DNA from 2 places in the Pseudomonas sp. LBUM1653 genome. Region 1 is predicted to be linked to the other one. Evidence: predicted binding sites of a transcription regulator. Region 1 holds the regulator's gene; the other holds the start of a gene.

Region 1 (3,453 bases):
AATTGCATTGAGCAAGTCCGCGTCATCCGGACGGCTTTCCAGCTCGACCAGTTGCTCGGACAGTTGCTCTAGAATCTCGCCGGCCTCAACCAGGAAATCCTGAAGGATCTCTTCATCGGCGCCGAAGCTCATTAAGGGGGGTGCTCCTACAGGTCTAAAAACCCAAAAAACCTAAAATTCCAAATTTCTAGAAACCCAGGCTGGATAGCAAATCGTCCACATCGTCCTGACCGGACATAACGTCTTCTCTTTTATCGGCATGAATCTGCGGACCTTCACCCTTGGAGAGATGTTTTTGTGGATCTTTTTCTGCAAGCATCGCCTCACGGTCATGTTCGATGCCCGCAAAGCGGTCCACCTGACTGGCCATCAGCACGAGCTTGAGCAGGTTGCTTTCTACTTCGGTGACCAGTTGGGTCACGCGCTTGATCACCTGGCCGGTAAGGTCCTGGTAATCCTGGGCGAGCAGAATGTCGTTAAGGTTGCTCGACACGGCGCGGTTGTCTGCGCTGCTGCGCGTAAGGAAACCGTCGACGCGCCGGGCCAGTTCACGAAACTCTTCAGCCCCGACTTCGCGCCGCATGAACCGTCCCCAGTCGGTACTCAAGCCCTGGGCTTCGTCAGCCAGGCTGTTGACCAGCGGCGTGGCGTTTTCCACCAGGTCCATGGTGCGGTTGGCGGCGGCTTCAGTCAGCTTGACCACATACCCCAGGCGTTCGGTGGCGTCGGTGATCTGTGACACTTCCTCGGCTTGCGGCATGTGCGGGTCAATCTGGAAATTGACGATCGCGCTATGCAACTCGCGGGTGAGCTTGCCCACTTCCTGGTACAGGCCACGGTCACGGGTCTGGTTGAGCTCATGGATCAATTGCACAGCATCGCCGAACCTGCCCTTTTCAAGGCTCGCGACCAATTCGACGGCGTGTTTTTTCAGGGTCGATTCAAAATCGCCCTGGGATGATTCGTTATGCCCCATAGCTCCCCCGTGGCGCAGTTCAACCGATGCGTTCGAAAATCTTCTCGATTTTTTCTTTCAACGCCTGGGCCGTGAAGGGTTTGACCACATAGCCGTTTACGCCGGCCTGGGCTGCTTCGATGATCTGCTCGCGCTTGGCTTCGGCAGTCACCATCAGCACTGGCAGGTGCTTGAGCTTTTCATCGGCGCGCACGTGGCGCAGCAGATCGATACCGGTCATGCCAGGCATGTTCCAGTCCGTCACCAGAAAGTCGATGCTCCCGCTGTTGAGTACCGGAATGGCGGTAGTGCCATCGTCGGCCTCGACCGTGTTGGTGAACCCAAGGTCACGCAACAGGTTTTTGATGATCCGCCGCATCGTTGAGAAGTCATCAACGATGAGGATTTTCATGTTCTTGTCCAATTCGACCTCCAAGCAGACTAAAACGCGCCCAGCACCTGGACGCGCCATTTCAATCAATCTGGCAAAACACTCGATGACTGTCTGGAGTACAACGGATCGAGACCGGTGCGGTTCATCACCCCACCAGCCGCGTCGCAGTGCCCCCACACTGCCTTCAGCGCGCTCGCCACTCTCCCAGACGCCCCCGCAAACGGGCCGCGCACTGGCTGTGTAACTGGCTGACCCGGGATTCGCTGACCCCCAGGACCTCGCCGATTTCCTTGAGATTCAACTCTTCGTCGTAGTACAGCGCCAACACCAAACGCTCACGCTCCGGCAAATTGGCAATCGCGTCCGCCAGCGCGGCCTGGAAGCGTTCATCTTCCAGATCGCGTGACGGTTCCAGATGAGCACTGGCGCCATCCTCGTGCAGCCCTTCGTGTTCGCCGTCCTGCAACAGGTCGTCGAAACTGAATAGCCGGCTGCCCAGGGTGTCGTTCAAAATCCCGTAGTAATCGTCAAGACTCAATTGGAGTTCGGCCGCAACTTCGTGATCTTTAGCGTCACGGCCGGTTTTCGCTTCAATCGAGCGAATGGCGTCGCTGACCATCCGCGTATTGCGGTGGACCGAACGAGGCGCCCAGTCGCCCTTGCGCACTTCATCGAGCATGGCGCCGCGGATGCGGATGCCCGCGTAGGTTTCGAAACTCGCGCCTTTGCTGGCGTCGTATTTGGTCGATACTTCCAGCAGGCCGATCATCCCGGCCTGGATCAGGTCTTCGACCTGGACACTGGCCGGCAGACGCGCCAGCAAGTGATAGGCAATGCGTTTAACCAGCGGCGCGTAACGCTCGATCAGCTCGTACTGCGCGTCACGCGCCGATGCCTTGTAGAGGTTGTAACCGCTGGCTGTCATAGCACCGGTCCTGCCGTTTGTTGCACGAGGCGCTCGACGAAAAATTCCAGGTGCCCACGCGGGTTGGCGGGCAGCGGCCAGGTATCGACCTTCTGCGCGATCGCCTTGAACGCCAGCGAGCACTTGGAGCGCGGGAAGGCCTCGTAGACGGCGCGCTGCTTCTGCACGGCCTTGCGCACGCTTTCGTCGTAAGGCACCGCACCGACATATTGTAAGGCGACGTCGAGGAAGCGGTCGGTGACCTTGGTCAACTTGGCGAACAGGTTGCGCCCTTCCTGCGGGCTCTGCGCCATGTTGGCCAGCACGCGGAAACGGTTCATGCCGTAATCGCGGTTGAGCAATTTGATCAACGCATAGGCGTCAGTGATCGAAGTCGGCTCGTCGCAGACCACCAGCAACACCTCCTGGGCCGCGCGCACGAAACTGACCACCGACTCACCAATGCCCGCAGCGGTGTCGATCACCAGCACGTCGAGATTGTCGCCGATGTCGCTGAAGGCCTGGATCAGGCCGGCGTGCTGGGCCGGGCTCAAATGAACCATGCTCTGGGTGCCGGACGCCGCCGGAACAATGCGGATGCCACCGGGGCCCTGCAACAGTACGTCGCGCAGCTCACAGCGGCCTTCGATCACGTCGGCCAGGGTACGTTTGGGTGTCAGCCCCAACAGAACGTCGACGTTCGCCAGGCCCAGGTCAGCGTCCAGCAGCATGACGCGCCGGCCAAGCTCAGCCAAAGCCAGGGACAAGTTCACTGACACGTTAGTTTTGCCGACGCCACCTTTGCCGCCGGTCACCGCGATCACCTGTACAGGATGCATGCTGCCCATGTTATTTCTTTACCTTGTTCTGCATAGACGGGGCCACATAACTGGCTGCGCGTTCACAACCGGAACAATGCATGGCAGGCCATCGATGTAGGGTACAAAAACTATTCATTGTTACCTCAGCCAACCTGCTTGGTCGGACTGTGGTAGATATCAGCGAACATGTCAGCCATGGCCTCTTCGCTGGGTTCTTCCTGCATTTGCACGCTGACGGCCCGACTGACCAGTTGATGACGACGCGGCAGATGCAGATCATCTGGAATCCGCGGGCCATCGGTCAGGTACGCCACCGGCAACTCATGGCTGATGGCCAGACTCAACACCTCACCCAGGCTTGCCGTTTCATCCAGTTTAG
Region 2 (3,453 bases), 2.9 Mb from region 1:
CTGGCAGGTAGCCACGAAACCTGGCGGCCATTGGATGACGGGAACCGCCGCCACCGCCTTGACCTTCCTGTTCGTCGTCGAAATGGTCTTCACTCACGCGTGTTCCTCCAGCAGGCGCCAGCGCAGTTTTTCACCGGCGCGCAGCGGGATAACGGTCAGCTCGCCAAACGGCAGGCTGGTCGGGGCGGTCCATTCTTCGCGGACCAGGGTAATGCGATCGGTGTTGGCCGGCAGGCCATAGAAACGCGGGCCGTTTAGGCTGGCGAAGGCTTCGAGCTTGTCCAGCGCGTTGCGCTGCTCGAAGGCTTCGGCGTACATCTCGATCGCAGCATAAGCGGTGTAGCAACCGGCGCAGCCGCAGGCGGCTTCCTTGGCGTGCTGGGCGTGGGGTGCCGAGTCGGTGCCGAGGAAGAACTTTTCGCTGCCGCTGGTGGCGGCGTCGAGCAGGGCTTCCTGGTGCGTATTGCGCTTGAGGATCGGCAAACAGTAGAAGTGCGGCCGAATCCCGCCCACCAGCATGTGGTTGCGGTTGTACAGCAGGTGATGCGCGGTGATGGTCGCGCCAACGTTGGCCGAAGCCGAGTTGACGAATTGCACGGCGTCAGCGGTGGTGATGTGTTCGAACACCACCTTGAGGGTCGGGAAACGCTCGACCACACGACGCATGTGCTCATCGATGAAGATTTTTTCGCGGTCGAACACGTCGACATCGCCGCGGGTGACTTCACCGTGGATCAACAAAGGCATCCCCACTTCGGCCATGGCCTCGAGTGCAGGGAAGATCTTATCGATGCTGGTGACGCCAGAGTCCGAGTTGGTGGTCGCGCCGGCCGGATACAGCTTGGCGGCGTGAACGAAACCGCTGGCCTTGGCCTCGCGAATTTCTTCAGGCTGGGTGCGGTCGGTCAGGTACAGGACCATCAGCGGTTCGAACTGGCTGCCGGCCGGGCGGGCAGCGAGAATCCGCTGGCGATAGCCATCGGCTTCAGCCGCATTGCGCACCGGTGGTACCAGGTTGGGCATGATGATGGCGCGGCCAAAGGTGCGCGCGACATCCGCGACGGTATTGGTCAACACGGCACCATCGCGAAGATGAATATGCCAGTCGTCGGGACGCAGCAGGGTCAGGCGGTCGGACATGAGGGGATTCCAGGCGGGTCAAACTGAAGGGAATGCTACCGGAAAAGACTCTTGCAGGCACTCGCTATCAAGTTTTACGGGAAGCTTCCGATATCCAACAGGTATGCCGTAAACATCTGTGTGTCGGTCTTTTTGTCGTAGAAGCCAGTGGAGCCTCCCGTGCGCCAGCGTTATTTAGCCTTGCTCAGTGTGTTTGCCAGCCTTCCCGCAATGGCGCTGACTTTCCAGACTCGCCTGGAGAGCATTGAGTGGACGGTCGAAGGCGACAAATTCGAGTGCCGGCTGACTCAGCCGATCACCGATTTCGGCTCGGGCGAATTCGTGCGGCGCGCTGGCGAACAGGCGACGTTTCGTTTGAATGCCTACAACGCAATGATGGGCGGCGGTTCTGCCACCTTGCTGGCCGCCGCCGCGCCTTGGCAACCGGGGCGCGGTGATATCAATCTGGGCACGGTGAGGATCGGCAGCGGCAATGTCCTGTTCAACAGCTCGCAGGCCCAGGCCGGACGCTTGATCAGCGGCCTGATGGACGGACGCAGTCCCGTGGTCCGGCACTCCTCGGGCGATGGCCGGGTATCGGAGGTGCGTTTGTTGCCGGTCAGGTTCAACAAGGCATTTGCCGACTATCAGGGTTGTGTGGCCAAGTTGCTGCCGCAGAACTTCGATCAGGTCAAGCAATCCCAGGTCGGCTTCCCCGGTGGCGGTATTGATCTGGATGCGGCCGCCAAGGCCAGGCTGCAAGTCATGCTGGAGTACATGAAAGCCGATCCGACGGTCAATCACATCGAACTGGATGGCCACTCCGATAACAGCGGCAATCGCCTGACCAACCGTGACCTGTCGCGGCGACGGGCGCTGGCGGTGATGGAATTCTTCAAGGCCAACGGCATCCAGGAATCGCAAATCACCCTGCGTTTCCATGGCGAGCGGTATCCCCTGGCACCCAATACCAGCAACGTCAATCGCGCGAAAAACCGTCGGGTAGCGATACGCCTTGAGCGCGGAGCCCCCGCGGAGCAGGTGGCCCCTCAAGCGACGAAGCCCGGCACTTCGGCAACTTCCTGACCCTTTGGTCATCGTCGCGCTCTCGACATAATCTGTCGCTTCGTCGTCATAAGCTGTCGCGCCACTGTAAATTATCTTGCATGGGCGGTAGACTTGACGGCTTTCCGTAGAACCCCGTGGAGTGATGGCATGGCGGACGTAAACAAGGTCGTTCTGGCGTATTCCGGCGGCCTGGACACTTCGGTGATCCTCAAGTGGCTGCAGGATACTTATAACTGTGAAGTGGTGACCTTCACCGCTGACCTGGGTCAGGGCGAAGAGGTCGAACCTGCACGTGCCAAGGCTCAAGCCATGGGCGTGAAAGAGATCTACATCGACGACTTGCGCGAAGAGTTCGTGCGCGATTTCGTTTTCCCGATGTTCCGCGCCAACACCGTTTACGAAGGCGAGTACCTGCTGGGTACTTCCATCGCTCGTCCGTTGATCGCCAAACGCCTGATCGAAATCGCCAACGAAACCGGCGCTGACGCCATTTCTCACGGCGCCACCGGCAAGGGTAACGACCAGGTTCGTTTCGAACTGGGCGCCTACGCCTTGAAACCAGGTGTGAAAGTGATCGCTCCGTGGCGCGAATGGGACCTGCTGTCCCGTGAGAAGCTGATGGATTACGCCGAAAAGCACGCGATCCCGATCGAGCGTCACGGCAAGAAAAAATCCCCGTACTCGATGGATGCCAACCTGCTGCACATCTCCTATGAAGGCGGCGTGCTGGAAGACACCTGGACCGAGCACGAAGAAGACATGTGGAAATGGACCGTCTCCCCGGAGAAGGCTCCAGATAAAGCGCAATACCTGGAACTGACCTACCGCAACGGCGACATCGTTGCGCTGGACGGCGTCGAAATGACCCCGGCCACAGTGCTGGCGACCCTGAACCGCATCGGTGGCGAACACGGTATCGGCCGCCTGGATATCGTCGAGAACCGTTACGTGGGCATGAAGTCCCGTGGCTGCTACGAAACCCCTGGCGGCACCATCATGCTGCGCGCCCACCGTGCGATCGAATCGATCACCCTGGACCGCGAAGTGGCTCACCTCAAAGACGAGCTGATGCCCAAGTATGCCAGCCTGATCTACACCGGTTACTGGTGGAGCCCTGAGCGTCTGATGCTGCAACAGATGATCGATGCCTCCCAGGCCCACGTGAACGGCGTTGTTCGCCTGAAGCTGTACAAGGGCAACGTGATCGTCACCGGTCGTAAGTCCGACGAGTCGCTGTTCGACGCCAACATTGCCACTTTCGAAGAA

Evidence for each region. The regulator FliA, encoded in region 1, starts transcription of late flagellar genes. The targets are predictions, from matches to a motif close to CTAAAGTTTNNNNNNNNNNNGCCGNTAA.
Region 2: a site for FliA is predicted at 1,207-1,234, ahead of ACA054_RS26900 (flagellar protein MotY). Genes of this name have one in related genera too.

What each region holds. Positions count from the first base shown of each region.
Region 1 covers NZ_CP166803.1:1,825,358-1,828,810, reverse strand. Annotated here, with positions in the region: gene ACA054_RS08400 (chemotaxis protein CheA) at 1-132, opposite strand, end outside; gene ACA054_RS08395 (protein phosphatase CheZ) at 188-976, opposite strand; gene ACA054_RS08390 (chemotaxis response regulator CheY) at 996-1,367, opposite strand; gene fliA (RNA polymerase sigma factor FliA) at 1,534-2,274, opposite strand; gene fleN (flagellar synthesis regulator FleN) at 2,271-3,101, opposite strand; gene flhF (flagellar biosynthesis GTPase FlhF) at 3,218-3,453, opposite strand, start outside.
Region 2 covers NZ_CP166803.1:5,976,611-5,980,063, reverse strand. Annotated here, with positions in the region: gene rnt (ribonuclease T) at 1-97, opposite strand, end outside; gene pyrC (dihydroorotase) at 94-1,140, opposite strand; gene ACA054_RS26900 (flagellar protein MotY) at 1,300-2,205, shown strand; gene ACA054_RS26895 (argininosuccinate synthase) at 2,335-3,453, shown strand, end outside.